One region of the Xenorhabdus budapestensis genome, then DNA from elsewhere that is predicted to be linked to it. Evidence: predicted binding sites of a transcription regulator. Region 1 holds the regulator's gene; the other holds the start of a gene.

Region 1 (15,694 bases):
TGGCTTTCGTTGACTGAATTTGGCAAGATTCTCTCCCGTTTGTCATCTATTTTATGGTTATGAGTTGCTTGTATATCTTTCAAACTTTACCAGAATTAATCCATGGCAGTATTCTTTTATGCTGCTGAATCTTACCCCTAAGTAAATATTAGGAGTTCGCGTGTCACGATACCCTTTCATATTTATTTTTTGTGTGTCTATCGCAGCTCCATCGGCTTATAGTGCAAATTTACGATTGAAAGTGGAAGGACTTTCTGGCGAACTGGATAAAAATGCCAGAGTGCAGCTCTCAAGCATTAGTACTGATGAAGTTTTTCCTGATGGACGTTTTCGAGCCCGTGTCGAAAAAGCCATACGAAAAGGGTTAAGACCATTGGGGTATTATGATCCCACCATTGAATTCACTTATCAGGAAAATACTCCGCCTTCCCGTTCTGTTTTGACGGCAAAAGTCACACCAGGTGAACCAGTGCAGGTCGCTGAAGTTAAGGTTGATTTAGAGGGGGGAGCTAAAACCGATCAGGATTATGCCGCACTTATCAAAAAAAATACGCCGAAGAAAGGGACGATTCTAAATCATGGTGAGTATGAGAACTTTAAGAATGGGTTAAATAATCTGGCGCTCAGGAAGGGATATTTTGATGCCGAGATAAAAAAAAGTGAACTGGGAGTATCCCGGGAACGGCATGAATCCTTCTGGGATTTTGATTTTGATAGTGGAGAGCGCTATCGCTTTGGCCCTGTTAAGTTTCAAGGCTCACAAATTCAAGAAAGTTACCTGAATAATCTTGTGCCATTTAGAGAAGGGGATTATTACTCTTCGGAAGAACTGGCAGAATTTAACCACCGTCTGGCAGATACCGGATGGTTCAACTCGGCGGTTGTCGTGCCTGATTTTACGGCGGGGCGCAATAGTAAAGATAAGATATTGCCACTGGATGCTTCTTTGGTTCCCCGTTCTGCCAATTATGTTGAGTTGGGAGGAGGATATGCAACAGATGTTGGTCCTCGTATTCAGGCAAAATGGAAAAAGCCGTGGCTCAATTCGCGTGGGCACAGTTTGAGTACCAGCATCAATATTTCCGGACGTGATCAATTGATTGATGCGTCTTATAAAATGCCACTTAAGGCTAATCCACTTGAACAATATTATGAGTTACAAACGGGTTATAAGCGTAAAAATATCAACGATACCATCTCGGATACTGCAACTTTAAACCTTTCCCGCAACTGGGATCTCTCCACAGGGTGGCGATATAGTGTCAATCTGCGCTGGAGCCTCAGCCACTTTACTCAGGCTAATGTAACGAATACAACGACATTGCTTTATCCGGGAGCGAATATAAGCCGAATTCGTCAGCGTGGCGGTACTATGCCTTATTGGGGAGACAGTCAGCGTTATTCAATTGATGTTTCTGATACGACCTGGCGATCAAATGTGGATTTTCTGGTCTTACAGGCTCACCACGTTTGGATCAGAACGTTCCGTGATAAACATCGTTTTGTTTTACGGGGAGATCTTGGTTGGATAGAAACCAATCAATTCGAGAAAGTGCCGCCTGATTTGCGTTTTTTTGCCGGGGGGGATAGAAGTATCCGTGGTTATAAGTACCAGAAAATTTCCCCTAAAGATAGTAACGGTAAATTAACCGGGGCGTCAAAGTTGGTCATTGGTTCGCTGGAATATCAATACAATATCTATGGTAATTGGTGGAGTGCATTGTTTGTGGATACTGGCGAAGCAGTGAATGATATCAAGAAGAGTAATTTTAAAACAGGTGCAGGTTTAGGTATACGTTGGGCTTCCCCCGTTGGGCCGATTAAATTCGATCTGGCAACCCCTGTGAAAGATAAAAATAATCATGGCATTCAATTTTATATCGGTTTAGGGGCTGAACTATGAGGTGGGCAAAAAGGCTTAGCATTGCTTTCCTATTGATTGTTGGTCTGTTGTTGATAATGATTGCGGGATTAGTTGGTACACGAATTGGCCTGCATTTTATGATTAACAGTGCGACACGCTTAGTTCCAGGGCTGGAGATAGCAGATATCAGTGGCGGTTGGCGCGATTTAACATTACAAGGTATCAAATATAAGATGCCGGGTGTTGATGTTAATGCAGACAAGATACACCTTTCGTTGCGGCTCTCTTGTTTGAAACACAGTCATGTTTGTGTCAGTGCTCTGACGACGGAAGGGGTATCTGTTTTGCTCAATACGACAGAATTTCCGCCATCAGAAAGCCCGTCAGAATCAGAGCCATTAACTGAACTGCAAACACCGTATCCTATTTCGTTGGATCTGCTTTCTTTAAAGAATACCCATGTCAAAGTAGATGATACAGTCATTGATTTAGACGAGTTCAAAGCGGGTGCTCAGTGGCAGGAAAAACATCTGACGCTAAAACCCATACAAGTCAATCAGCTATTGGTTGCATTGCCGAAAACACCTCCTGAACATACTGCACAGAAAATTCAGCAGAAAGCTGAACCAGAAGAATCATTGGGAGAGGTTTTAAAGACACTGTTTTCTAAACCACTATTGGCTGAATTGCCTAATGTTCCTATTCCCCTTGATATTACGGTAGAAAATATTCACGGCCGCCAGCTTCGTCTGACGGGAGATACCGCTATCACTCTCAATGATCTGAAACTGCAAGCCAGTAATCAGGGGCAGCAGGTAGATATCAAAACCTTTAGCGTCAGTGCACCGGAAGGCTCTCTTACGATACAGGGAACGGCAAAACTGTCCGAACAGTGGCCAGTCAACTTATCAGTTAAGGGCAATACCACGCTGGATGAACTAAACGGGCAACAGGTTGAGGCAAAACTGAACGGTGCTTTATTACAGCAGCTTAATCTGGCATTGAATCTTTCAGGGCCAGTGAATGCTAATTTGGATGCTCAGGTCGAATTAGCTAAAGCGGGCCTGCCTGTACGCCTGACATTGGCAGGTAAACGGTTACAGTGGCCATTGACGGGTAAATCTGAATATCAGCTAAATGATGTCAAATTACGTCTGAATGGTAAAGCCAGTGGTTATGATCTTTCCCTGCGTTCTGATATTAAGGGTGAAGAACTTCCACCGGCATTATTGATGTTGGATGCAAAGGGAAATGAAGAACTGCTCAGATTAACTCGGTTGCGCCTATCTGCATTGCAGGGTAATGCGGATCTCACTGGTGTAGTTGACTGGAGCAAAGCCATTAGCTGGAACGCGCTGTTGACGTTTAATGGCATTGATACTGCTAAACAGTGGCCAGAATGGCCTGCCAAAATAGATGGCAAGGTGGCAGTACGTGGCAGTTTATATGGTGGCAGTTGGCAGCTCCAGCTGCCTGAAATATCCCTTGGTGGTTATGTAAAACAGAATACCATCAAAGCACATGGTAAAGTTTCCGGCAATGCGGCCGGACAATGGGATATTCCCCACTTTAACTTCATTTTTGGCCGTAACACGCTGGATATTAAAGGGTATCTTACCGATGAAAAATGGAATTTGGATGGTGATATCAATGCTCCACAACTAAATGGCTTGCTGCCGGGATTGTCCGGAGTGGTTGTCGGTGATGTGAAGCTGCGTGGCAATATGAAAGCACCGCAAGTTGTGGCAGGTTTAAATGCACATGGTGTGGGTTGGCAGAATATGCTGAGGGTGGATAGCGCGGTTATTAAAGGAAATGTGCGTTCTACTGACCAGATTGAAGGGCAATTATCGGTTGTTATTCGTCAATTGAAGCAATCGGATCTGATTATCAGTAACTTGATGCTCAATGCCAAAGGAACAGAAAAACAGCATGATTTACAATTGCAGGTGGATGGGAGTCCCGTATCAGGTAAGCTGGCGCTCAATGGTAGTTTTGACCGTAAACAAGAACGTTGGAAAGGCAATATCAACAATACCCACTTTGAGACTCCAGTTGGTGAGTGGCGCTTAAGTAAGGCGATAACCATTGATTACCAGAATTTGCAGCAAAAAGTGATCGTTGGCACTCATTGTTGGTTGAACCCGAATGCTCAACTTTGTATTCCGAAACCGATTGAAGCTGGCACCAGTGGGCAGGCTGATATTGTGTTTGAGCGTTTTGATCTTGCCATGATCCAGCCATTCCTGGATAAAACAACCCAACTTAAAGGCGTATTTAGTGGGAGTGCTAATGTTAAATGGACAGCAGGGCATCAATTACCACAAGCGAACGTGACTCTGCAAGGAAACGGTGTCCAGATTTGGCAGGTTGTGGAGGGCACCACGTTACCTGTTGATTTTGAGACATTGACTTTGAATGCTGGTTTGACAAATGGTAAGGCGGATTTATCGTGGTTATTTAAACTGGCAGATAATGGACAACTGAATGGCCATATTCAAATCAATGACTTAGAAGGCCGTCGTAAATTAACGGGTAATGTAGATATCCAGTCCCTTTCTCTGAAGTTGATGAAACCGATTCTGGATAAAGATGAAAAAGCTGAAGGGAATTTAAATGCGAACTTGCGCCTTGGCGGTAATGCTAAGAATCCGTTGTTATTTGGCATGTTGAAAGCAGATGTTTTTCAGGTCAGTAGCCATTGGCTGCCGTTTGATATCAACCAAAGTCAGGTAGCAGTTCATTTTGATGGTGTTCGTTCCGATCTGGATGGTGTGATCAAAACTCCGCAAGGGCAACTTAATCTTCATGGTAATGCGGATTGGCGCAATCTGGACGCATGGTATGCCAGAGTGACAGCGTATGGTGAAAAACTGCGTGTGACAGTACCACCAATGGTAAAAATTGATGTACGCCCTGATCTGGTTTTTGAAGCGACGCCCCAATTATTGAAACTCAATGGCAATGTGGATATTCCGTGGGCGCGCATTACTGTACAGGAATTACCGGAGTCTGCGGTGGATGTTTCTCCTGACGAAGTGATGCTGGATAAAAATCTACAGCCGGTAGAAAAGAAAAAATCTTCCATCTTGATCCAAAGTAATTTAAATATTCACGTAGGTGATGATGTCCGCTTGAGTGCATTTGGTTTGAACGCTCAGTTGAAAGGAGACCTGAACGTCATTCAGGATCAGCAGGGATTGGGGCTGAACGGTCAAATTGATATTCCTGATGGTCGCTTTCGCGCTTATGGGCAGGATTTACAGGTACGTAAAGGAATTATTCTGTTCTCTGGTCCACCGGATCAACCCATGTTGAATATTGAAGCGATCCGTAACCCCGAATCGACAGCGAATAATGTTATTGCTGGTGTGAAAGTGATGGGGTTGGCAGATAAACCTAAGATTGAAATTTTCTCTGAGCCAGTCAAATCGCAAGAGGAAGCGTTGTCTTACCTGTTGAGTGGTGAAGGCTTAGAGAAGGGAGGGGCTGATAGCTCCCAGATGACTTCTGTGTTGATTGGTTTGGGCGTCGCACAGAGCGGTCGATTGGTGGGCAAAATTGGTGAGACTTTTGGTGTTTCTGATCTGGCCCTGAATACACAGGGAATTGGTAACAAATCGCAGGTTGTTGTGAGTGGCAAGATTACCAACGACTTACAGGTAAAATATGGTGTTGGTATTTTTGACTCTCTGGCAACTCTGACGTTACGTTATCGTGTGATGCCTAGATTGTATCTCGAAGCAGTATCTGGTATTGATAAAGCTTTGGATCTGCTCTATGAGTTTGAGTTTTAAAGATGCGAGTTATTGTTTATGGCAGCCTGAGGCGCAAACAAGGTAATCACCACTGGATGACCTATGCTCAACTTTTGGGGGAGCATAGGTTGGAAGGTTATGAAATCTACGATCTGGGGCATTATCCAGCGGTGATCCGTGGCGAAGGAACAATTGAATGTGAGGTTTATCGCATTACGTCATCCATTTTGACTGAACTGGATGATTTGAAAAAGAATACTCAGGAATATCAAAGGGAATTGGTCAAAACCTCTTATGGCAGCGCATGGATCTATTTATACATGTTATCTGTTGAGGGGGTGCCTAGAATAGAAAGCGGTGACTGGCTGAAGCGTTACGAAGAGAGATAAAAATCAGTGGTGTTACTGTTTTTATATCATTTTTGACAAATTAACCAATATAACCGAATAAAAAAACCTCTGTGCCAATAAATAAAAGTACAGAGGTTATTATATAATCAGAACTTGCTGTTATCCGAGAAGATTATTTTTTCGCAGCGCGTTCGAAAGAAGATTGGATTTCCGCTTTAGCGGCTTCGACATTCTCCCAACCATCAACTTTTACCCACTTACCTTTTTCCAGATCTTTGTAGTGTTCAAAGAAATGTGTAATTTGAGCACGTAGCAGCTCTGGCAGATCGTTTACATCTTTGATGTGATCGTATTCTTTAGTCAGCTTAGAATGAGGAACAGCAACCAGCTTAGCGTCTTCACCGGATTCGTCGGTCATTTTCAGAACACCAACTGGGCGGCAGCGAATAACAGAGCCTGGCTGCAATGGGTATGGAGTTGGAACCAGTACGTCAACAGGATCGCCATCAAGAGACAGGGTATTGTTGATATAACCGTAGTTGCATGGATAGAACATGGAGGTTGCCATGAAACGGTCTACAAACAGGGCGCCAGATTCTTTGTCCACTTCATATTTGATTGGGTCGGCGTTTGCAGGGATCTCAATAATAACGTAGATGTCTTCTGGCAGTTCTTTACCCGCCGGTACATTGTTCAGGCTCATAAAAGGTTTCCTTCAATTTCAAACCAAAATGGAGTGCGAGGTATTATAGCCAAAACAGGCCTAAAGTAATTCCATTTTTCTGTATTATGCCTGTATTCCTATGGGTTAATGGTGGTAGAGGATTCCTGTCCAAAAATTATTCATGATTTGTGCTATGGTTTCTGACTGCTCTGCTGGCCATTGCCTTACTACGTCGTCGAATAGAAAGAGGCGAAACTTCGCCTCTTCTTACAACCAATTAATCAACCAGTTGATTTATATTACTCATCCGGAAACTCAGCCATAAAACTTTCGGCTTTTTCTACCATAGATTTAGTTCCGACGAAGAAAGGCACTCGTTGATGCAGCTTGCTTGGTACGATATCTAAAATCCGGTTGACGCCATCACTGGCTTTGCCGCCAGCTTGTTCAGCCAGGAAAGCAATCGGGTTGCACTCATATAGTAGACGGAGTTTGCCTGTCGGGTGACTTGCTGTACTTGGGTAGATATAGATACCGCCTTTCAACAGGTTGCGGTGGAAGTCGGCAACTAGTGAGCCAATATAACGGGTAGTGTAAGGGCGTTGAGTTGCTTCGTCTTGTTCCTGGCAATACTTGATGTACTTTTTCACGCCCAGAGGGAATTTGATGTAGTTCCCTTCGTTAATCGAGTACATATTACCTTTTTCCGGGAACTGGACTTTCTCATGGGTCAGACAGAATACACCAAGGGAAGGGTCGTAAGTGAAAGTATGAACACCATAGCCAGTGGTGTAAACCAACATGGTGGACGAACCGTAAACCACATAACCCGCTGCAACCTGACGATGACCCAGTTGCAGGAAGTCTTCTTCGGTAACGGGCTGCCCAACTGGCGTAATTCGATGGTAAATGGAGAAAATAGTCCCAACGGAAACGTTTACATCAATATTTGAAGAACCATCCAGTGGATCCATCAAAACAACATACTTCGCATTTTCTGCCCGATCACCATCAAAGATGACGATCTCGTCTTCTTCTTCGGAAGCAATACCAGCTACTTCACCGCGTGCTTTCAATGCTGCTTTGAGTTTTTCATTGGCATACAAGTCCAGTTTCATCTGCACTTCACCCTGAACATTTGAAACACCGCTGGTGCCTAAAATATCTACCAGACCGGCTTTATTGATGTCCCGATGAATGATTTTGGCACCCAGTTTAATGGCAGAAAGTAGTGCGGTCAGTTCACCCGTAGCATGAGGAAAGTCGTGCTGTTTCTCGACGATGAATTCGCCTAATGTTTTCATGACGAAAGCCCTGATTTGGTTATGATTTTAAAATCGTGCTCCACGTTGGGGTAGCACTTAAGTGCGGGCAGTTTAGCTAAAGAATAAAATGATTGATAGGCTATTGCATTTCTAATCTGTGATTTGATGGTTAGAATAGTGATACACTTCATGATATCGGATAGAAATAAATGCGTATTCATATTCTTGGCATCTGCGGTACTTTCATGGGAGGGCTGGCGATACTCGCCCGTTCATTAGGTCACGAAGTTATCGGCTCTGACGCCAATGTGTATCCTCCCATGAGTACTCTGTTGAAAAATCAGGGTATTGAACTGATCCAAGGATACGATCCTTCCCAACTCGCTCCTGTGCCAGATATGGTGATCATCGGTAACGCTATGACACGTGGTAATCCTTGTGTTGAGGCGGTTCTGGATCGCGGTATTCCTTATACATCCGGCCCACAGTGGTTACATGATCATGTTTTACCAGAGCGTTGGGTTTTGGCTGTTGCAGGAACACATGGCAAAACAACAACAGCGGGTATGCTGGCGTGGATCTTGGAAGCCTGTGACTATAAACCGGGATTTCTGATTGGTGGTGTGCCGGGCAATTTTGATGTTTCAGCACAGATTGGTGAAAGCCCGTTTTTCGTGATTGAAGCGGATGAATATGACAGTGCTTTCTTTGATAAACGTTCAAAGTTTGTTCATTATAGCCCTCGTACACTCATCATGAATAATCTTGAATTCGATCATGCTGATATTTTCGAAAATCTGGCTGCCATCCAAAAGCAATTTCACCATCTTGTCAGAATCGTACCGGGCTTGGGTAAAATCCTTGTACCTGATAATGACGTAAATCTGAAACAAGTACTTGGAATGGGATGCTGGAGTGAGTTGGAACACCTCGGGGAAACAGGGGTTTGGCACGTCCAAAAAAACACTCAGGACAGCAGTACTTATCAGGTATACCATCATGGTGAATTAGTGGGTGAAGTTAACTGGTCATTGGTGGGGGAACACAATATGCATAATGGCTTGATGGCTATTGCAGCAGCTCACCATGTAGGAATTCAGCCTAATGATGCCTGTCAGGTATTAGGTGACTTTATTAATGCTCGTCGCCGACTGGAATTGCTTGGCAGAGTGAATGATATCTCGGTTTATGATGACTTTGCCCATCATCCAACGGCAATTTTGGCGACACTGGAAGCGTTGAGAAGCAAAGCGGGTAGTATGGCGCGCATTCTTGCAGTGCTGGAACCACGTTCAAATACCATGAAATTGGGTATGAGCAAAAATGATATTGCTCCTTCCCTGGGTCGTGCGGATGAAGTTTTTCTGTTTCAACCTGGTAATATCCAGTGGCAGGTTGCTGAAATTGCGGAACAATGTGTTCAACCTGTTAGCTGGAGTACGGATATTGACACGTTAGTACGCATGATTGTGGAGGCAGCCCAGCCGGGTGACCACATACTGATCATGAGTAATGGCGGTTTTGGTGGTATTCATGAGAAATTATTGGCGGCGTTGAATAAGAAAGCACACGCTGCTTAATTGATCATAAACGTTGAATTAAGAGGATCGCAATGAGCAGCGTTCCTCTTGTACAGAACCTATGGCACAATTTTCTCTGGCAAAATGGTATGTAGTGATGCCGTGTTTTTAAATGGTTTTACAGGCGGTTGATTTACAGTTCTTGCTCAAACAGATTGAGGATAGCCTCATAGAGCTGCTTGGTTGTAAGGGCTTGTGTCGGTGTAGAAAAAACAGTGTCATCTCCTGCAATACTGCCAAGGATCCCTTCTGCTTTTCCTAATGAATCCAATAAACGCGCGATCAACTGTGCTGCGCCAGGACTGGTACGAATGACAACTACGGAATGGTTATAATCAACATCTAATACCAGATTTTTCAATGGGCTGGTGGCCGTGGGGACACCTAATTCTGCTGGCAGACAGTAGACCATTTCCATTTTTGCATTACGGGTTCTGACAGCGCCAAATTTTGTCAGCATTCTGGAAACTTTAGATTGGTTAATGTTTTCAAAACCGTCTTCTTGGAGTGCTGCAACTATCTCGCCTTGAGAACTGAATTTTTCTTCTTTTAATAATGCTTTGAAAGCTTTTACTAAATCTTCCTGTTTCGAAGGAATTCGCATATTTCACCATCGTTGAATCCACTTATGAAGCCAATATTATGCAAAAAGTGAATTTTTATGCAAGGAAGAGAAGAACAAACCCAATAGATCGAATATTTACGTTATTGAGCCTGGTAAATGTATTGTTAATAAAATGGCATTATTCAGGTAAAGGAGAAAGACAAGTTAATCAACAGAGTAATTAATAAGATAATAGGAATAATTCCTAAAAAAGTGCCTGTTATCTCATTAACAGACAAGCATTTTGTCTAAAATAAAAAACTTTAGTGTTCCATCATTGGGCTATTAGGTAGATAATCTGTCTGTTAACAGATTGTTTTAATACGTAGTGATGAGTAAGGCTGAGAGCTTATTCCATACTTATACTTTGTATGGGAAATATTAAGTCTCTTAACCAGACAGGTTTAAGTTTTTTACAGCACTTATTTAAAGGAGTATCAGGATGAAAGTTGCAGTTCTCGGTGCAGCCGGTGGTATTGGTCAGGCACTTGCCCTTCTACTCAAGACCCAGCTTCCTTCAGGTTCAGAACTTTCCTTGTATGACATTGCTCCGGTGACCCCTGGTGTAGCTGCCGATCTGAGCCATATCCCAACAGCTGTGAAGGTCACTGGTTTTGCTGGTGAAGATGCAACTCCTGCATTGGTAGGAGCGGAAGTTGTATTGATTTCTGCAGGTGTAGCACGTAAACCTGGTATGGATCGTTCAGATCTGTTCAATATTAATGCAGGAATTATCCGTAATCTGGTTCAACAGATTGCTAAAACATGTCCAAAAGCATTAATCGGAATTATTACCAACCCTGTGAACACCACTGTGGCAATCGCTGCCGAAGTGCTGAAAAAAGAGGGGATTTACGACAAGAATCGTCTGTTTGGCGTAACTACTCTGGATATTATCCGTTCTAATACGTTTGTGGCAGAACTGAAAGGTAAGAAACCAGAAGAGTTGGAAATTCCTGTTATCGGCGGTCACTCTGGCGTAACTATTCTGCCATTACTGTCTCAGATCCCGGGTGTCAGCTTCACTGATGAAGAAGTGGAAGCGTTGACGAAACGTATTCAGAATGCAGGTACTGAAGTTGTTGAAGCAAAAGCAGGTGGTGGATCTGCAACTTTGTCTATGGGTCAAGCAGCAGCACGTCTGGGCCTTTCTTTGATCCGTGGTTTGCAGGGTGAAAGCAATGTTATTGAATGCTGTTACGTAGAAGGTGACGGCAAATATGCTCGTTTCTTCGCACAACCTGTTCGTTTGGGTAAAAATGGTATCGAAGAACGTTTAGATATTGGTCGATTGAGTGAGTTTGAACAGAAAGCATTGGATAATATGCTGGACGTTCTGAAAAAAGATATTGAATTAGGCGAAAGATTTATTAATGGTTAATTCAATTAATTCTTAATTTATTAATATACGAATTAACTTAAATATATTAGATAACGAAAACCGCTAGTTTAAAAAAAGCTAGCGGTTTTTCTTTCAATAATTATATTGGTAGCTAATTATTCTTTTTTCTCTCTTATTTTCCTTTCTAATAACTCTCCAGTATGAGGATTGAAATAACGGCTTGGCCATATTTCAGACGGATGAATACCTAAGTAGTTTGCTATTATCCATTCTCCCTTGGGCCACGAGCGAGAAAGAGTATTCGCCAAAGTTGATGAGCTTAGTCCTGATTCACGAGAAACAGCGGCCAGAGTTGTTCCACGTTTACGTAAAGCAGCAATAATATCAGCAGGATGCCAATCCGATTTCATAGAAATCATTTTTTTAATCCTTTCCTATTAAATTTAGAGCCACATTAGTGGTATAACTAAAGCGTTAGAGTGAAATTAATAACGAACATGGATCTGTTATTAAGAAAATAAAATAACATTATTTTTTCTAAAAATATTTTTAATTTTTTCTTAATAACTTCTTTTTTGAACTTGGTTACAAAAATAGAGAAACATTATGAAAAAAGAGTGGTATACGGCAATGGAGTTGACCGGTGTAGGTGAGTTACCTAGATCACCACAAGGAGTCAATGCCAGAGCCAAACGTGAAGAGTGGTTGAGACAAAAACGAACAGGTGTTCAGGGAAGAGCAATTGAATATCACTATTCATGTTTTCCTGAATCAACATTGGCCGCTCTGGAGCTTAATGAAATATCACCTGAATATCAGGTTCAGAAACAAGACCCTCTATCCATTTGGGTAAGTGCGTTTAATTTACTCACGGATGAAGAAAAGGAGGTAATTACAGAAGTGATACTACGAGATGGAATAAGAAGTTTTTTGGAAAAAATTATAGCTACCTGAGGCAGCTTTTGAAAAGCTAAATGCTTAAAATTTGGCTTCCTCTTTACTGCTCCGGTATAAAGCGAGGAGAGAGAGATGAAAAAAGAATGGTATTCTGCAAAGGAACTCATTGGCCTCGCTGGCCTGCCATCGTCTCCCCAAGGAGTGAACCTGATGGCAAGACGTGAAGGCTGGGAACAACGCCGTAAGCGTGGAGTGCAGGGAAAAGCACTAGAATATCATATCAATAGCTTGCCCGAAGATGTTTTGAGTGTACTGACTGTCAGTGAGAACTCGGTTGAGCATTATCGGAACAAACGACAGGATCCGTTTATGATTTGGGTGGAAGCTTATTATCAATTGACTAAGCCAGAAAGGGAGCGAATGGTTAAGTTCATTTTACGTAAAGGACTTACCAGCATTGTTCAATATGTAGGAATTCAAGAGGTTGAAAACAAAGGGAGTATCCCAGACTGAATAGTCTGGGATACTTATACCCAGGGTATACTATCTGGGTCTGGCTCAGGAACGTCGCTGTACAGCGATGTGGGCTAATCCCACAAGGGCCGCTTTGTATGGAGACTCATCAAGCACTTGTAACGCTGAAATTGCTTTATCTGCTTCTTCCTCCGCCCGTTGGCGGGTGTAATCAAGTGAACCGCACTGTTTCATCGTTGTAAGCACAGTATCCAGTAAATGGCGGCCATTGCCTTTTTCAATAGCTTCGCGGATCAGTGCTGACTGTTCAGGCGTTCCGTGATTCATAGCGTGTAAGAGGGGAAGCGTTGGTTTACCTTCATTTAAATCATCTCCGGTGTTTTTTCCAAGTGTATTATCATCGGAATTGTAGTCTAACAGGTCATCAATCAATTGAAATGCAGTACCAAGATAGCGACCATAATCACGTAGTGCCTCTTCTTGCTCTGGAGTTGCATTAGACAAAATAGCGGGAGAATGGGCGGCTACCTCAAACAAACGCGCAGTTTTACTGTAAATGACACGCATGTAGTCATCTTCTGAAATGTTCGGATCATTACAGTTCATCAACTGCATCACTTCACCTTCAGCGATAACATTCGTGGCGTCAGACATCAATTTCAGCACTCGCATGGAGTTGAGGTCTGTCATCATCTGAAACGAGCGAGTATAGATAAAATCACCAACCAATACGCTGGCTGCGTTGCCATACATAGCATTGGCAGTTGCTTTACCGCGGCGCATATCGGACTCATCTACGACATCATCATGGAGTAGGGTTGCTGTGTGAATAAATTCGATCAGGGCAGCAATTTTGATATGTTTTTCTCCCTCATAATGCAGTGCCTTACCAGCCAACACTGCGATCATTGGGCGAATACGTTTACCACCGCCGCTGATAATGTAGTAGCCAAGCTGGTTGATTAGCGCTACATCAGAATTTAATTGGTTAAGAATTGTTTCATTAACCGCTGCCATATCATCAGCTGTAAGTTTAATTATCGATTCTAAGTTCATGTTTTAGCTTCGGACTCTGATTCAGAGCTGTGCTCATTAATTAGTATATCAATAGATATCACGGTATATTGATTGTACTTGAAAAAACGTTCAAATAAATGACAATCGAAAAACTCGGCTTTTTTCTCCTCTGTTCTAATTCTGCTCTTGTCTTCCAAGCGGTTTTTGCGTAGAATTCGCGCCCTATTGTGAATATTTTTTATAGCGCGCTCTGGAAAGAATTTTAGGGGGGTGCGCGGAAAGCGGAGTTTATATGTACGCGGTTTTCCAAAGTGGTGGTAAACAACACCGAGTAAGCGAAGGTCAAACTATTCGCTTGGAAAAGCTGGACATCGCAACAGGTGAAACTGTTGAGTTTGACCAGGTTCTGATGGTCGCTAATGGTGAAGACATCAAAATCGGCGCTCCAGTAGTTGAAGGCGTTAAAGTTAAAGCTGAAGTTGTTGCGCACGGTCGTGGTGAGAAAGTTAAAATCGTTAAGTTTCGTCGTCGTAAACACAGCCGTAAGCAGCAGGGCCACCGTCAGTGGTTCACTGATGTTAAAATCACTGGCATCGCTTAAGATATTAGGAGAGCAGATTAATGGCACACAAAAAGGCTGGCGGCTCGACTCGTAACGGTCGCGATTCTGAAAGCAAACGTCTGGGTGTAAAACGTTTTGGTGGTGAATCTGTTTTGGCAGGTAGCATCATCGTTCGTCAACGTGGTACTAAATTCCACGCAGGCAACAATGTAGGTTGTGGCCGTGACCACACCCTGTTCGCATTAGCTGACGGAAAAGTTAAATTCGAAGTTAAAGGTCCAAAAAACCGTAAATTTATTAGCATAGTAGCTGAATAAGTTTTTTGAACTTCGATCGAATCGGAAGCCCTGCAATGTGTGTTGCGGGGCTTTTTATATTTTGGATTATGCCATCTCTGGGTACGATCTGCCATCCAGCTTTATAGTGGCTATCCTACGGAGAAAAGTGATGAAATTTGTAGATGAAGCCAGGATACTGGTTGTAGCGGGAGATGGTGGCAATGGCTGTGTCAGCTTCCGTCGTGAAAAATATATTCCAAAAGGTGGGCCGGACGGAGGTGACGGCGGTGATGGTGGTGATGTTTATCTACTGGCAGATGAAAACCTCAATACGCTAATCGATTACCGTTTTGAAAAGTCCTTCCGTGCTGAACGTGGGCAAAATGGGCAAAGCCGCGATTGTACAGGCAAGCGTGGTCAGGATATTACCATTAAAGTACCAGTAGGGACCCGTATCCGTGATATTGCTACAGGAGAAATTCTGGGTGACATGGTACGTCATGAGCAGCGTCTGATGGTTGCAAAAGGTGGTTTTCATGGGTTGGGTAACACCCGTTTTAAATCCTCTGTTAACCGCGCTCCTCGCCAGAGAACCATGGGAACGCCGGGAGAGAGCCGCGACTTGATGTTGGAGCTGATGTTACTGGCTGACGTAGGGATGTTGGGAATGCCAAATGCGGGTAAATCTACCTTCATTCGCGCTGTTTCAGCAGCAAAACCTAAAGTCGCTGATTATCCATTTACGACGTTAGTACCAAGTCTTGGCGTCGTACGTATGGATAACGAGCAAAGCTTCGTAGTAGCAGATATCCCAGGTTTGATTGAAGGTGCATCAGAAGGGGCTGGTTTGGGTATTCGTTTCCTGAAACATTTGGAGCGTTGCCGTGTACTGTTGCACTTAATCGACCTCTGTCCGATTGATGAATCTGACCCAGTAGAAAATGCCCGTATTATCATCAATGAGTTGCATAAATACAGTGAAAAACTGGCTGAAAAACCACGCTGGTTGGTATTCAATAAGGTTGATCTGACCGATCCG
Region 2 (15,694 bases), 210 kb from region 1:
GAATCCGGTATTTGCTGGGGGCTGGATGATGACAATATTGAAGCACTGTCATTACCTGCCACCGGGCAGAATACCTGGCATTTTGGTCTGACACGCATGTTACTAGGTTATGCAATGGATAGCCACGCAGGCCCGTGGAATGAAGTTTTACCTTATGATGAATCCAGTGGCCTTGCCGCGGAGCTGGCTGGGCAACTGGCTGAATTTTTGATGGAATTAAATCGCTGGCGCAGGGTCCTGAGTGAAGAGCAATCATTAACGGACTGGCTTGGTATTTGTCCACAATTGCTGGAAACCTTTTTTATTGCGGATCATGAAACCGAGCTGGTATTGGCATTGATCACCCAACAATGGCAGAAGGTGATTGAGAATGGCCTGCATGCACATTATGGCAAAAAGATACCCCTGATCTTATTGCGTGATGAATTGGCTCTTCGTTTTGATGATGAGAAGATCAGTCAACGTTTTCTGGCGGGATCTCTGAATTTCTGTACTCTGATGCCAATGCGCTCTATTCCCTTTAAAGTTGTTTGTTTGTTGGGAATGAACGATGGTATTTATCCACGAACAATCCCACCGCTTGGCTTTGATCTGATGACAGAAAAAAGCCAGAGAGGGGACAGGAAACGGCGTGACGATGACCGTTATCTGTTTCTGGAAGCACTGATGTCAGCGGAAGAGTGTTTGTATATCAGTTACATTGGTAAATCAATTCGCGATGATACAGAATGTAACCCTTCCGTATTGGTCAACGAACTGCTGGATTATGTTTGCCAGAGTTGCTGCTTGCCGGGAGATGAGATGCTCAATGTGGATGACAGTGCAAAAAAAGTCAGAAATCATCTGTTGCGGCAACATACGCGTGTCCCTTTTGCTACGGAAAACTTTCAACCTGATCATGAGCTGCAAAGTTATGCGGTTGAATGGCTACCGGCAGCCAGTTTGCAAGGCACTTCCCCCGTTAACTTTGGTCAGCCATTAGGTTGCGATTCTCGTGAGATAACAGAAGTGACGTTGGATGATCTGGTTCGTTTTTATCGCCATCCAGTCAGGGCTTTTTTTCAGCAAAAATTGAAAGTTCATTTTGTTATCGAAGAAACGGAATTACCTGAGGAAGAACCCTTTGTATTGGATCATTTGCAGCGTTATCAATTCAATCAATTGTTATTAAATATTTTGCTTGAACAGAGGCAACCTGAACCACTGTTTTATCATCTCCGTGCATCGGGTGGGTTGCCACACGGTGCATTTGGTGAGGTATATTGGCTGAATCAGCTTGAGGCGATGCAGCCATTGGCAGATAAGATACGAGAAGAGAGAATGGACTCTTCTTTCATAGAGTTACGCCATGAATTAGATGCTGTTACTCTGACCGGAAAAATTAACCAAGTTCAATCTGATGGAATTTTATGTTGGCGTCCAGCGAACTTAACTGCCAATGATGGTATCCAACTATGGATTGAACATCTTGCCTACTGCTTCTCAGGAGGAGAAGGTGAAAGCCGAATGTATGGAAGGGAAAACAGTGCATGGTGTTTTTCACTATTGACAACCGATGAAGCCAAGAACCATCTCAATCAATTGGTTGCTGGCTATTTTCAAGGGATGTCCGAGCCTCTTCCTCTGTTCTGCCGAAGCGGTTGGGCATGGCTGGAGGCTTGTTACGACAAGGGAAGCCAGCAGATCGATTTTAGTGAGGAAGCTCAGCAAAAAGCGGAAAGCAAATTGATGCAGCAATGGCTGGGAACACAAGGAAAAAATGGTGAATTTAATGATGCTTATACTCAAAGAGCTTTCAGGCAGGTGGATCAATCATTTTGGGTACGCATGAAACGCGAAGTGCAGAGCTACTTATTGCCTATGGCGTACTATTTAAAGAAGAAATAGCTTAAAGAAGAAATAGGGAGAATATTAGGTCATGCCTAAATATGTCATTCGCATCATGATGATGCTTTTTTTATTTTTCTGGGGAGTAACAACTTATGCCGAATCGCCTTGGCAACCGTTACTGGAAACGATTCATAAAAGTGAACGTGATTTCCGTGAGTATAGAGCTATCCAACTGAAAAATGGCATGACAGTTCTGCTGGTTTCAGATGAAAAAGCAGTTAAATCATTGGCTGCTGTGGCAATCCCCATTGGTCATATGCAGAATCCGGATAATCAGCTTGGACTGGCGCATTATTTGGAACACATGGTGTTGATGGGATCTAAACGATATCCTCAGCCCGGCAGTTTTGCAGAGTTTTTGCAGAAACACGGGGGAAGCCGCAATGCTAGCACCTCAGCTAACCGTACAGCCTTTTATCTGGAGGTGGAAAATGGCTCTTTGGCAGAAGCGACCAATCGTCTCGCTGATGCTCTTGCGGAGCCTTTGCTGGATCCTGTGAATGCTGATCGTGAGCGTAATGCTGTTGATAACGAGATGACCATTGCTCGTTCCGGAGAAGGGCATCGCATCTGGCAGATCCGTTCTGAAACTTTGAATCCGGCTCATCCGAATTCCCGTTTTGCGGGGGGAAATCTGGAAACCCTGAAAGATAAACCAGACAGTAAGTTACAGACTGCGCTGGTTGATTTTTATCGGCGTTATTACTCTGCCAATTTGATGAAAGGTGTTCTATATGGTAATCAGCCGATAGAAAAATTGGCTCAGATTGCGGTGGATACTTTTGGCCGTATTCCGAATCGACATGCTTCAGTCTCTGCCATTACGGTTCCGGCGATAACAGATAAAGAAAAAGATATCATTATCCATTATGTGCCATCTAAACCTTATAAATCGCTGCAACTGGAGTTCAGGATTGCTGATAACAGCGCTGATTTTCGCAGTAAAACCGATGCCTATATTGGCTATCTGATTGGTAATCGTAGTGAAAATACCCTATCTGACTGGTTGCTGAAACAGGGATTGGCCGAAGGAATTAGTGCCAGTGCCAGCCCGAAAACAGATGGTAATTCTGGCTCATTTGGTATTTATGTCACATTGACAGACAAAGGGCTTGAACAGCGTGATCAGGTTATTGCTGCTATCTTTTCTTACATTAACCTGTTGAAGCAAAAAGGTATTCAAAAGAGCTATTTTGATGAAATGGCTAAAGTATTCAATTTATCATTCCAGTATGCGTCAATCGTACGGAATATGAACTATATTCAGTCGTTAGCTGATGCCATGCTACAGGTTCCTGTTTCTCATGTTCTGGATGCTGGCTATCTTGCGGATGAATACAACCCTCAGGCCATTGCCAGCCGTTTGGCTCAATTGACACCTGAGAATGCCCGCATCTGGTTTATTAGTCCGAAAGAACCACATAATAAAGAGGCTTATTTTGTTCAGGCACCTTATCAGATTAATAAAATCACTCAACAACAGCGTGCGGAGTGGCAAAAACTGGAGAAAGGTACTTCATTCTCTTTACCAGAACTGAACCCTTATATTCCTGATAATTTGTCCTTGATTAAGGCATCTGGCAGCCAGAAACATCCTCAAATGATCCTGGAACAATCGAATGTGCGTCTGCTGTATATGCCAAGCCAATATTTTGCCGATGAACCGAAGGCAAGCATCGCATTGGATCTGCGTAATGCTAATGGTGTGAAGAGCGCCAAAGAACAGGTGACTTACGCTCTGTTGTCTTATTTATCTTCTCTTGCACTGGATCAGCTTGGTTATCAGGCAGCCGTCGGAGGTCTGGCGATTACAACCGGATATGCGGATGGGTTGCAAATCGGGGTATATGGTTACACCCAACATTTACCTGAATTGTTAACTTCTGCTATCAGCCAGTATATGGCGTTTACACCAACCTTGACTGAATTGAAACAAGCGAAGTCCTGGTATCGTAACCAATTGGAAATCTCCAATGAAGGCAAAGCCTATGAAATGGCAATGCAGCTGGTTTCTTATTTATCCAGTGTTCCTTATATTGAGCAGGCTGAACGCTTAAAGGCGCTGGATAGCATCAATGTTGATGATATTGTCAAATACCGTTATGAGATGATCCAGAGTTCTGCTTTACAGGCGGTAGTCTTCGGTAATTTAACCGAAAAACAGAGTATTGATATTGTTATATCTGCACATAAGCAGCTCGCCAACCGGGGTACTGTGTGGTGGAGTGGCGAAAGTATCGAATTGAAGCGTAATTATGCCGTTAACTTTGAAGGCACTGCCAGCAGCACTGATAACGCACTGGCGGAAGTCTACATCCCGACGGGATATGATCGCATTAACGGATATGTCTATTCCAATCTGTTAGGTAGCATTTTATCGCCTTGGTTCTTTGATCAATTAAGAACAACAGAGCAATTGGGCTATGCGGTTTTAGCCTTCAATACAAGGGTAGGAGAACAATGGGGGCTTGGCTTCTTATTGCAGAGTAATAGCAAACAGCCAGATTACTTGCACCAGCGTTACCAGAGTTTCTATCAGCAAGCTGAGAAAAAATTGCAGGTGATGCCTGATGCTGAATTTAAGCAGTATAAAACAGCATTGCTGACAGAAATGCGTCAGCCACCGCAAACTTTTTCTGCGGAAGCATCCCGTTACAGCAGTGATTTTGGCCGTAATAACTTCAAATTTGATTCAAGAGAGAAAATCATTGCTGCTCTGGAAAAAGTAACTAAAGCACAGTTGCTTGAGTTTTACGATAAAGCAGTGATGAAACGTCATGGATTGGCACTGATTTCACAAATTACAGGGAAGAAAGGCTCGCTTCATCAATATGCAGAGTTGAAAGGCTGGAAGACTTACCCGAATGTATCCACTTTCCAGAAACAATTATCGGTTAAGGTGAATGCTCAGTGAGCACAGAAATACCCCGTAACATAACGTCTCATAAACTTAATCCGTTAACATTGCCGCTGCATGGCCAACGGCTGATTGAGGCTTCAGCAGGTACGGGAAAAACCTATACGATAGGTTTACTCTACCTGCGTTTGTTACTTGGATTGGGCGGCAATGCCGCCTTTTCCCGTCCGCTTAATGTTGAAGAGATCTTGGTTGTAACTTTTACCGAGGCAGCAACGGATGAATTGCGTGGGCGTATTCGTGAAAATATCCACCAGTTGCGACTGGCGTGCATTCGGCAGGATAACGCGGTGAATGATCCGGTTTATCAGCAATTGCTGGCAGAGATCCCCGACAGGCAAAGTGCGGCGGATTGGTTACTGGCTGCTGAACGTCAAATGGACGAAGCGGCAATTTACACCATTCATGGCTTCTGTCAGCGCATGTTGGTGCACAATGCGTTTGAATCCGGCATTCTGTTTGAGCAAACGTTGATTCAGGATGAATACCCACTTCGTAAGCAAGGTTGTGCTGATTTCTGGCGGCGTCACTGTTATCCGTTATCGCTATCAATGGCGACGGTGATCAGTCAGGAATGGAGCGGGCCAGAAGCCCTGCTGGAAGATATAACTGATCATCTGCGAGGGGATATACCTTATATCGTCAACGCGCCGGACGGTGATGAAACCTTAGTCAGCCGCCATGAAAAGATCATTGCTTTGATTGACGGGGTCAAACAGCAGTGGAATGAGGTTGTACAGGATTTACAAGCGCTAATTGATAACTCTGGGGTGGATAAGCGCAGTTACAGTAAGAAGAATTTACCTAATTGGCTGAATAGCGTTTCTGAGTGGGCTAAATCGCAAACCAGAGATTATCAGCTTCCTAAAGACTTGGATAAATTTTGCCAGTCAAGGTTGGAAGAAAAAACCAAAAAGGGTGAAGTTCCCCGACATCCCGTGTTTACGGCCATTGATGATTTATATCAGCAACCACTGACCTTACGGGACATTATCATTTCCAAAGCGATTGTTGAAATACGCCAGTCCATCAATCAGGAAAAGCTGATGCGTGGGTATATGGGCTTTGACGACTTGCTGATGCGATTGGATATTGCTTTGAAACGTGAAGGTGGAGAAAAACTGGCGGAAACCATCCGGCAACGTTACCCCGTTGCGATGATCGATGAGTTTCAGGACACTGACCCGCAGCAGTACCGAATTTTTCAGGCCATATATCGTCATCAAACGGAAAATGGTTTGTTGTTCATTGGTGACCCTAAACAAGCAATTTATGCATTTCGCGGGGCGGATATTTTCACCTACATTCAGGCGCGTGCCCAAGTGAGTGCGCATTACACGCTGGAAACAAACTGGCGTTCTTCCGCTCCGATGGTACAAGCGGTCAATAAGTTGTTTTCCCATACAGACCGCCCATTTCTGTTTGACCAAATTCCGTTTATTCACGTCAACTCAGCAGAGAAAAATCACAACCTGAAATTCTTGCTCCATAAGCAGGAACAAACAGCCTTGCAGTTCTGGCTCCAGTCTGGAGAGGGTGTTTCAAAAAGGGATTACGAACAGGGCATGGCACGACTGTGTGCTGCCCAAATCAGAGATTGGTTACTGGCAGGACAGGAAGGGAGTGCGCTGTTACAGCGGGGCGAAAAAAATCGGCCTGTTACAGCGGCGGATATTACGGTACTGGTGCGTAGTCGCCGTGAAGCCGCACTGATTCGTGATGAATTGAATGAATTGAAAATCCCGTCTGTCTTCCTTTCCAATCGTGAGAATGTATTTGATACGCCGGAAGCTAAGGACTTGCTCTGGCTTTTGCAAGCGGTGTTATCACCAGAAAAGGAACGTGTACTCAGAAGTGCATTAGCCAGTAGTTTATTTGGCTTAAGTGCCCGGCAGATTGATCAGCTAAATCATGATGAAACGGCATGGGATAAGCTGGTGGATGAGTTTGACGGTTATGCCCGGTTGTGGCGCTCACGTGGTGTTTTACCGATGTTACGGGCGGTCATGGGGAAATACCGGATTGCAGAGAATTTGTTGGCAGGATACGACGGTGAGCGTCGTCTGACTGATATTATGCACATTAGTGAACTGTTGCAGGAAGAATCGTTGCAATTGGATAGCGAACATTCAGTGGTTCGCTGGTTGGCACAGCAGATTTCCCGTCCTGATCCACAGCTAGAAAGTCAGCAAATGCGTCTGGAAAGTGATAAACATCTGGTTCAGATTTGTACCATCCACAAATCAAAGGGGCTGGAGTACCCTTTAGTCTGGTTGCCTTTTATTTGCAGCTTCAAAAAACAGGAACGGGCCATTTATCACGATCGTCAGAATTTTGAAACCCATTTCAGTCTCTTTGAGGATAGTGAAAAGCTGGCATTAGCCGATGAAGAACGGTTGGCGGAAGATTTGCGTCTGCTCTATGTGGCTTTAACGCGAGCTGTGTATCACTGTAGTGTCGGTGTTGCGCCATTGATTCAGGGTAATAAGAAAAAAACCGGAGATACGGATTTACATCTTTCCGCCCTTGGTTATTTGGTGCAAAAAGGGCAGAAAGGTGATGCAGAGTTACTGGAATGCAGCTTAAATGAACTCAAAGATGACAATATTCAGGTGATACCGATAAAGGATATCGGAGATGAAAGATGGGAACCCAAAAGTGAAGATGTGCTATTGCTGGCTGCCAGAAAATTCCGGCGTTCCATTCGGGATGACTGGCGGGTGACCAGTTATTCCGGCTTACAGGGTTCGATTTCCCATAATTACATCAGTTCCCAGGCTCATGTCAGTGCGTTTGGCGAATCAGTAGAAGTGATTGTCCAATCCATTGCACCGAAACTTGATATTGACGTCCGTGGTGAAAAACAAGTTGAACCGTCATTGCTGATGACACCGCATACTTTTCCGCGCGGGGCAACAGCCGGAACGTTCTTACATTCAGTTCTGGAAGAGCTGGATTTCAGCTCCCCACCGGATCAGATCTGGCTGGCGGAAAAGCTGACAACCGCAGGTTTTGATGAGAGTTGGGCATCCGTATTGCAGCAATGGATGACGGATATCCAGACCGCAGAGTTAAATGAACAGGGAATGCGGCTTGCTGATATTCCACATTATCATCAACAAAACGAAATGCAGTTTTATTTGCCTGTTGATAATTTACTGCGTTCCAACGCACTGGATGCCTTGACTCATCGTTATGATCCCTTGTCAGCACAGTGCGCTCCTTTGTCCTTCCATCAGGTCAAAGGCATGTTGAAAGGGTTTATTGATTTAGTGTTTTGCTGGCAGGATAAGTTTTACGTGGTGGATTACAAATCGAACTGGTTGGGAGAGAGCAGCGAATCATACACTCAGGAAGCCATGGCCTCAGCCATGATAGAGCATCGGTATGATTTGCAGTACCAACTCTATACGCTGGCACTGCACCGTTATTTACGCCATCGGTTGGCGGATTATGATTATCGGCAGCATTTTGGCGGGGTGGTATATTTGTTTCTGCGTGGCATTGATAACAATAATCCGGGGCATGGTATTTATCGCTATTTGCCACCCGTTGAATTTGTTGATGCACTGGATGCGCTCTTTAGTACCGTCGATTGTACTGTTGACTGTATAAACGATGACTATGCAACTGATGAGGAACAAAGTGCATGAGTGCAGCCATGAATGGAATAATGTCATTATTGCAGCAAGCTGTTGCCCAAAAATTGCTGCGTCCGTTAGATGTGCAGTTTGCCTATGCGATGATTGAAGATGAAAATCCATTGTTATTGCTGATCACTGCCTATTTGAGTGCAGAAGTGGGGGCTGGTCATGTTTGCCTGCTTTTGAACAGGATCTCACCTGAACATTTATTTGAAGGACGACACACTGAGTTAGTGGCATCACTGTGGACTTTCGTAGGAGAACCTAATCAACAACAAATGATTGCTGCTTTGCAGGCATGTCCGGCAATAGGCGATGGGCAATCTCCTACACCGATAATACTTTCTGGTTATCGCCTTTACTTGCAGCGGATGTGGCAAAGCGAACGTCGGATAGCCGCGTTTTTTGCTGATGTGGCATTGGCTGATGATATTGATGAAATTCAGCTACGGAAAATTTTAGATGAGCTTTTTGGTGTTGCTGCTGCAAGTGAAATCGATTGGCAGAAAGTGGCGGCAGCAGTTGCTGTCACCAGTCGTATTTCTGTTATCTCTGGTGGGCCGGGAACCGGAAAAACAACGACGGTAGCGAAATTACTGGCCGCATTGATTAAATTGAACGAAGGAAAGCCATTGAATATTCAACTGGCGGCTCCTACAGGGAAAGCGGCTGCCAGGTTGACTGAATCGCTTGGTGAGGCTGTCAACAAACTTGCTTTGACAGATGAACAACGGTGCAATATCCCTGAGCAGGCACAAACCATCCATCGCTTGCTAGGTGCACAGCCTGAAAGCCAAAAACTCCGTTACCACCGTGATAATCCGCTTGCCCTTGATATCCTGATTGTTGATGAAGCCTCCATGGTAGATTTACCCATGATGGCGCGTCTGATTGATGCTTTGCCAGCAAAAGCAAAAGTGATTTTTCTGGGAGATAAGGATCAGCTGGCTTCTGTAGAAGCGGGAGCGGTATTGGGAGATATCTGTCGTTTTGCTGAACAAGGATACAGTGTCGATCGTGCAAAACAACTGACGAAGTTAACGGGTTGTCAGTTAGTGTCATATTCAGTGTCTGAGCCAGAAGATTTAACTTTGGCAGTACGGGATTGTTTATGTTTGCTGCGTAAAAGCTATCGTTTTAATTCTGCCTCTGGTATTGGGCAACTAGCTTCAGCAGTCAATCAGGGGGACAGTAAGTGTGTTGCTGCTGTATTAAGGCAATCTCTGCCTGATGTGAATTTTAATCCCCTAGCAGAAGATGAAGATTATCAGCGTTTGTTGATTGAAACCACAGAAGGTTATTACCGCTATTTGGCGCTGGTGAACGAAAAGGCATCTGAAAAGACTATCCTGGCAGAATTTAACCGTTTCAGGTTGTTATGTGCTTTAAGAGAAGGGCCGTTTGGTGTCAGTGGATTGAACCAGCGAGTGGAACAATTGCTGCATCGTAAAGGAATGATTGCTTTGCCCAAATATACGGGAAATCAGTTTATGGAGAATAGGAGCTATGCCGGGCGGCCGATCATGATCTTGCGCAATGACAGTACATTGGGACTGTTTAATGGTGATATCGGTATTATGCTTAAGGATCAGAATAATGAGTTGAAAGCCTATTTCCAGTTATCTGACGGGCAGATAAAACCTTTTCAGCCAAGCCGTCTGCCCTTACATGAAACGGCTTATGTAATGACAGTGCACAAATCACAAGGCTCTGAGTTTGAGCATACTGCATTAGTGTTGCCAACCCAGTTTTCTCCTGTTGTTAGTCGCGAGCTGGTTTATACGGCTTTGACCCGCGCCCGTGAGAAATTGACGCTATACGCACACAAGGTGGTTTTGTCCAAGGCAGTTGCGACACCCACTCAAAGGCGGAGTGGGTTAGTGGATTCGTTCTCTTGCCGTCGTGACGCAACTTGAAATCTATTGGATATATATGTGGGTGGAGTTATGTCAATGAGTTTTCAGATCCAACATCAAAATTTTGGAACGGCGTTGGTAATTGTACAGCGCCTGTTTTTCCACTGGTAACATAGTAATTTCTGCGGGTTCAAAACCTTTCTCCTGAAACCAGTGAATACTTTGAGTTGTAAGGACAAATAATCGTTCCAGTCCGATTTGTATGGCCTGATTAATAATAGCGCCTAATAACACCTCGCCACGTGAAGAATTTTGGTAATCCGGATGTACGGCAACACAGGCCATTTCACCGATTTTTTCCGCAGGATAAGAGTACAGGGCAGCACAGGCGATAGTGACATTATCGAGTTCTATCAGGGTAAACTTATCGATCTCCATTTCCAGTTGTTCCCGTGAGCGGCGAACCAGGATCCCATTTTGCTCCAGTGGACGGATCAGTTCGAGAATGCCTCCTATATCGTTGATATTGGCGCGACGGATCTGCTCAGAGCGCTCCATAACAATTTGGGTTCCGATGCCTTCGCGGGAGAATAATTCCTGGATTAGTGAGCCATTCTCCTGATAACTGATCAAATGACTGCGCCGAACTCCGCGGCGGCAGGCTTTAATGGCGCCACGTAAAAAACGTACTGCCCCGGAGGAGTAATCCCCGGTGCTTTCCAGTTTATTCAACAGTATTTCCCCCTCATTGGGGAAAATTTCTGACAAGGTATTCCCTTCCGTATCGGTGACGCCTTGTGATGAACAGAATCCTATCAGCTTTTCGGCTTTTAATTTAATCGCCAGTTGTGAAGCAATTTCTTCGGTCGTCAGGTTGAAACTTTCGCCGGTAACGGAAACAGCAACAGGCCCGATTAATACAATGGAATGGTTATCTAACTGCTGATTTATGGCTTCATCGTCAATCCGGCGAATTTTACCACTGTGGTAATAATCAATACCATCATCGATCCCTAAAGGCTGAGCGATGATAAAGTTGCCGCTGACCACGTTAATATGCGCACCTTGTAATGGCGTATTATTGAGGCTCATGGAAAGTCGGGCTGTAATATCAAGCTGTAACACGCCAGCGGCTTGTTTGATAAAATCCAGCGTTTTAACATCAGTAACCCGAGTGTATTTATGATAAATCGGTTGATAGTGATGTTGGGTGAGGTTCTGATCGATTTGTGGCCGAGCACCGTACACAATAACTAAACGAATGCCGAGGCTATGTAATAAACCGATATCATTAACGATATTCGGAAAATTTTCATGGGCGATAGCTTCACCGACCAACATAATGACAAAAGTTTTGTTACGATGTGCATTAATATACGGAACCGAATGCCGGAAAATTTCGACCAATTCGGTACGGCGTTCTTTCATGATATTCCCCTCAATTGCATTTTTATTCGTATTTTTTATATTTTTATTCTTTAGAAGGGAAATGGCAAGAGGGAATATAGATAAAAACAAAGCTATTATTTATATTGATATTTATGTTTGTTATCTCTCAGGTCGCAGCTTTGTTGGCTACGCTGCATCTTGAAATTCATAGAGTATAGCTGTTGAGATAGCAGAAAATGCTTTTTTTGATGACAGTTCCTTTATAATTAATTAGAGTCTTCCACCTAACTGTCTCTTAGATAAAAGTTACTGTCTGGTTGTTTTTAAATGGAATAAATAATGAGTCATTCAGACCATAATTCTTCACGTCGCCGTTTGTTGAAAGGAGCAGCAGCGCTTTGGTTGTTAAGTATTAGTCCGATAGGGTATGCAGCAACGTCACAAGTGATTGCTGTGCGTATTTGGCCTGCATCAAGTTATACCAGGGTGACGCTGGAGTCTAATATTCCGCTTAAATACCGCCAATTTTCACTTTCAAATCCCAACCGAATTGTTATTGATTTGCAGGGTATCCAGCTCAATAGTGTCCTGAGCAGTATAGGATCGCAGGTTCAGCAACGTGATCCTTATCTGAAACTGGTACGAGCCGGGCAATTTGATCCCAAAACTGTGCGTTTGGTGTTTGAAATTAAGCAGCCGATTGCACCACATATTTTTACTTTGCCGCCTATTGCGAAATTCAAGCATCGTTTGGTGTTAGATTTCTATCCAAAGGTAGCGAAAGCCAATGATGATCCTTTGCTGGCACTGCTTGAAGAGTACAACAGTGGAAATCTGGAAAAGCATATGCCACCGACAGAGAGGAAAAAAACAGGCAAGGCCGGGAAGAACAGGCCAATTGTGATTATGCTTGATCCCGGTCATGGTGGTGAAGATCCTGGCGCTATCGGGAAATACAAAACCCGTGAGAAAGATGTTGTTTTACAGATTGCCCGCCGTCTGCAAGCCCTTATAAAACGTCAACCGGGGATGAAAGTGTATATGACCCGTAATGAAGATATTTTTATTCCGCTGACAGTCAGGGTAGCAAAAGCACGTAAGATGCAGGCGGATCTGTTTGTTTCCATCCATGCTGATGCTTTTACTAATCGTGCCGCTAGGGGATCGTCCGTATTTGCTTTGTCAACGAAAGGGGCAACCAGTAATGCTGCCCGTTTTCTGGCCCAAACGCAGAATGAGGCTGACTTGATTGGTGGGGTGAGTAAAAGCGGTGATAAATATTTGGATCATACCATGCTGGATCTGGTTCAGACTGTGACGATTAATGACAGCCTGAAATTTGGGGATGAAGTGCTTAAGCGAATGGGTAAAGTGAATAAACTGCATAAAAACAGTGTCGATCAGGCGGGGTTTGCCGTATTAAAAGCACCGGATATTCCTTCTATTCTGGTTGAAACTGCATTCATCAGTAATTTGGAAGAAGAACGAAAACTACGTACTGCGAAATTCCAGCAACAAGTGGCTGAATCTATTTTTGCCGGTATTAAAGCCTATTTTAAAAATGGAGCAGAATTAGCACGGCGGTGAAATATCCACCCATATAAAATAAAGAAAACATTATAGAGCGTTAAATAATAGGGAAAGTGTTTCAGAGTAGTCATCTTGGCATACATAATTTTTCCATAGAGTTGATCCTGTTCCTTCCCAAGGTGGAGTAGTTGGGGTGTCATTCAGCCAAAATTGTATTTTTTTAGCGACGTTAGGATACTCTCTGTGTCTGAAAAGCCATCTTAATTCTTTTCCAGTGATATTTTTGTCGTGTTTATAAACTACAGTATCCATATTTATACCATCAAGTATAAAGTGGATATGCATATCATGAGGTAAATTTCCATTGACTATGCTTGCCCATGATAATCCGCCTTTACATTTTCTTCCTATGTCTATCTTATTATATTCATTGATGTTTTCAGTAACAGTGCGGTATTTATGGTGACTTTTCAGATGATTAAAGAAATCTCTTTTATAGTGATTATATTTGTCTTCATCCTCTTGCTTTTTGGGTTTTTCATACCAGTATCTTCTGCTGTATTCTTCCGCTCTATTTTGAAAACTGGATTTTTCCTCGTTATTTATCCAATTATTTTTTTTGTTTTTTCCTTGATAATTTTTCATAAAATTTTTCATATGGTTTAATTCGGCAGGTGTTAAATAATTATCAATAAATATTGGTGGATAAAGAGCTTCATCATTACAATGTTTAGCAATCAGAAAGTTTTTACTTTCATTAACATATTTTTTCCTGCTATCAGTTAAACCATATATTAAATCACCTTTATAAAAATTTTCTCTAAAGGGACGAAAAAATGGCATGTTGCTACCCTTATTTTAGGTCGGTTTTAAAATAGCCTAACTATAATAACAACTTGTTAATTAAATGTATTATTTTTGTATGGTTTTATAAATTATTTTAATGGAGGAGATGATTTTTGTTTACAAACAGGGGATTGACTACCCTGTGGTTGTAATATTACGCATTGAATATATACAAATAATGAATAAAAAAGAGTGATAAACAGGTTGAAAATTTGGTAAGAAGTGAGATTTTAATCAGAAAGTTGGTTGCGGGGGCCGGATTTGAACCGACGACCTTCGGGTTATGAGCCCGACGAGCTACCAGGCTGCTCCACCCCGCGTCCGTCTGCAAATGCTACATTATATCTATAAAAACAGTATCGATAAAAACGATACTAAATTGGTTGCGGGGGCCGGATTTGAACCGACGACCTTCGGGTTATGAGCCCGACGAGCTACCAGGCTGCTCCACCCCGCGTCCGTCTGCAAATGCTACATTATATCTATAAAAACAGTATCGATAAAAACGATACTAAATTGGTTGCGGGGGCCGGATTTGAACCGACGACCTTCGGGTTATGAGCCCGACGAGCTACCAGGCTGCTCCACCCCGCGTCCGTCTGCAAATGCTACATTATATCTATAAAAACAGTATCGATAAAAACGATACCGAATTGGTTGCGGGGGCCGGATTTGAACCGACGACCTTCGGGTTATGAGCCCGACGAGCTACCAAGCTGCTCCACCCCGCGTCCGATGTCGGCACACTATACTCCGGATCGATTCCGTTGCAAGCTTTTTTGTTGATATTTACCAATTTTGTTTGTTTTTTTGCTTAAAAATAAAGCTTGTTGTTTTATTTTTGTTCTCTTGTGATTTAAGCAGAGTAATCTATTTTTTTCTAACTACATTTTATTATTTATTGGGGTTTGATATTGTTTGCTGTCGAAACGGAATGGCAGGAGATAAAGTATAATATGAAACTTTGGGGCAAATATCTTTTATGTGGTGTTGTCGTTTCTCTGTTATCTGCTTGTCATTTGCGCCCGACGGAGCAAGGTCAGCAGTATAAAGATGGTCACTTTACCCAGGACTTCCGGCTTGTTAATACGCCAAATGCGCAAGGCTCTCCCGTCAATGCCGGAGATTTTGTCACTCAGGTCAAATTAATCAGCGAGTCTTCTCCCCAATTGTATGCCAATCAACGCGCTACCTTTAATGCCATCGAAAACTGGATGCAATATGGTGGAAATATTCGCAATTTAGCTCAGTTTGGTTTGCTCGTTTATCAGATGGAAGGCGAAGATAATTACGGTAATGTCAAATTTACCGGCTACTATACCCCTATATTGCAGGCTCGCCATATTAAACAAGGTGAATTTAAATATCCTTTGTACCAAATGCCAGATCAAGCGTATTCTCGCTTGCCGGATCGTGCGGCTATATATAATGGGGTTCTCGATAAAAAGTGGATCATTGGCTACAGCAACTCTCTAATAGATAATTTTTTGATGGAAGTACAAGGGAGTGGTTATGTGGATTTTGGTGACGACAAACTATTAACCTTTTTTGGTTATAGTGGAAAGAATGGTCATGTTTATCGCAGTATAGGTAAAGTGTTAATTGATAGTGGAGAAATTCCC

What was found. The regulator ArgR, encoded in region 1, controls arginine synthesis, uptake and breakdown. The targets are predictions, from matches to a motif close to ANTGAATAAAAATACANT.
Positions count from the first base shown of each region.
Region 2: a site for ArgR is predicted at 11,749-11,766, ahead of argA (amino-acid N-acetyltransferase). Genes of this name have one in related genera too.

Region 1 is NZ_CP072455.1:4,031,329-4,047,022, reverse strand. Features, by position in the region: gene msrA (peptide-methionine (S)-S-oxide reductase MsrA) at 1-26, opposite strand, end outside; gene tamA (autotransporter assembly complex protein TamA) at 161-1,903, shown strand; gene tamB (autotransporter assembly complex protein TamB) at 1,900-5,661, shown strand; gene HGO23_RS17830 (gamma-glutamylcyclotransferase family protein) at 5,664-6,011, shown strand; gene ppa (inorganic diphosphatase) at 6,145-6,675, opposite strand; gene fbp (class 1 fructose-bisphosphatase) at 6,936-7,940, opposite strand; gene mpl (UDP-N-acetylmuramate:L-alanyl-gamma-D-glutamyl-meso-diaminopimelate ligase) at 8,111-9,481, shown strand; gene argR (transcriptional regulator ArgR) at 9,615-10,085, opposite strand; gene mdh (malate dehydrogenase) at 10,528-11,466, shown strand; gene HGO23_RS17800 (helix-turn-helix domain-containing protein) at 11,583-11,846, opposite strand; gene HGO23_RS17795 (DNA-binding protein) at 12,034-12,381, shown strand; gene HGO23_RS17790 (DNA-binding protein) at 12,457-12,837, shown strand; gene ispB (octaprenyl diphosphate synthase) at 12,883-13,854, opposite strand; gene rplU (50S ribosomal protein L21) at 14,108-14,416, shown strand; gene rpmA (50S ribosomal protein L27) at 14,437-14,694, shown strand; gene cgtA (Obg family GTPase CgtA) at 14,825-15,694, shown strand, end outside.
Region 2 is NZ_CP072455.1:3,819,213-3,834,906, reverse strand. Features, by position in the region: gene recC (exodeoxyribonuclease V subunit gamma) at 1-1,887, shown strand, start outside; gene ptrA (pitrilysin) at 1,919-4,804, shown strand; gene recB (exodeoxyribonuclease V subunit beta) at 4,801-8,460, shown strand; gene recD (exodeoxyribonuclease V subunit alpha) at 8,478-10,367, shown strand; gene argA (amino-acid N-acetyltransferase) at 10,401-11,735, opposite strand; gene amiC (N-acetylmuramoyl-L-alanine amidase AmiC) at 12,036-13,283, shown strand; gene HGO23_RS16850 (hypothetical protein) at 13,314-14,069, opposite strand; tRNA gene HGO23_RS16845 (tRNA-Met) at 14,316-14,392, opposite strand; tRNA gene HGO23_RS16840 (tRNA-Met) at 14,453-14,529, opposite strand; tRNA gene HGO23_RS16835 (tRNA-Met) at 14,590-14,666, opposite strand; tRNA gene HGO23_RS16830 (tRNA-Met) at 14,727-14,803, opposite strand; gene mltA (murein transglycosylase A) at 15,029-15,694, shown strand, end outside.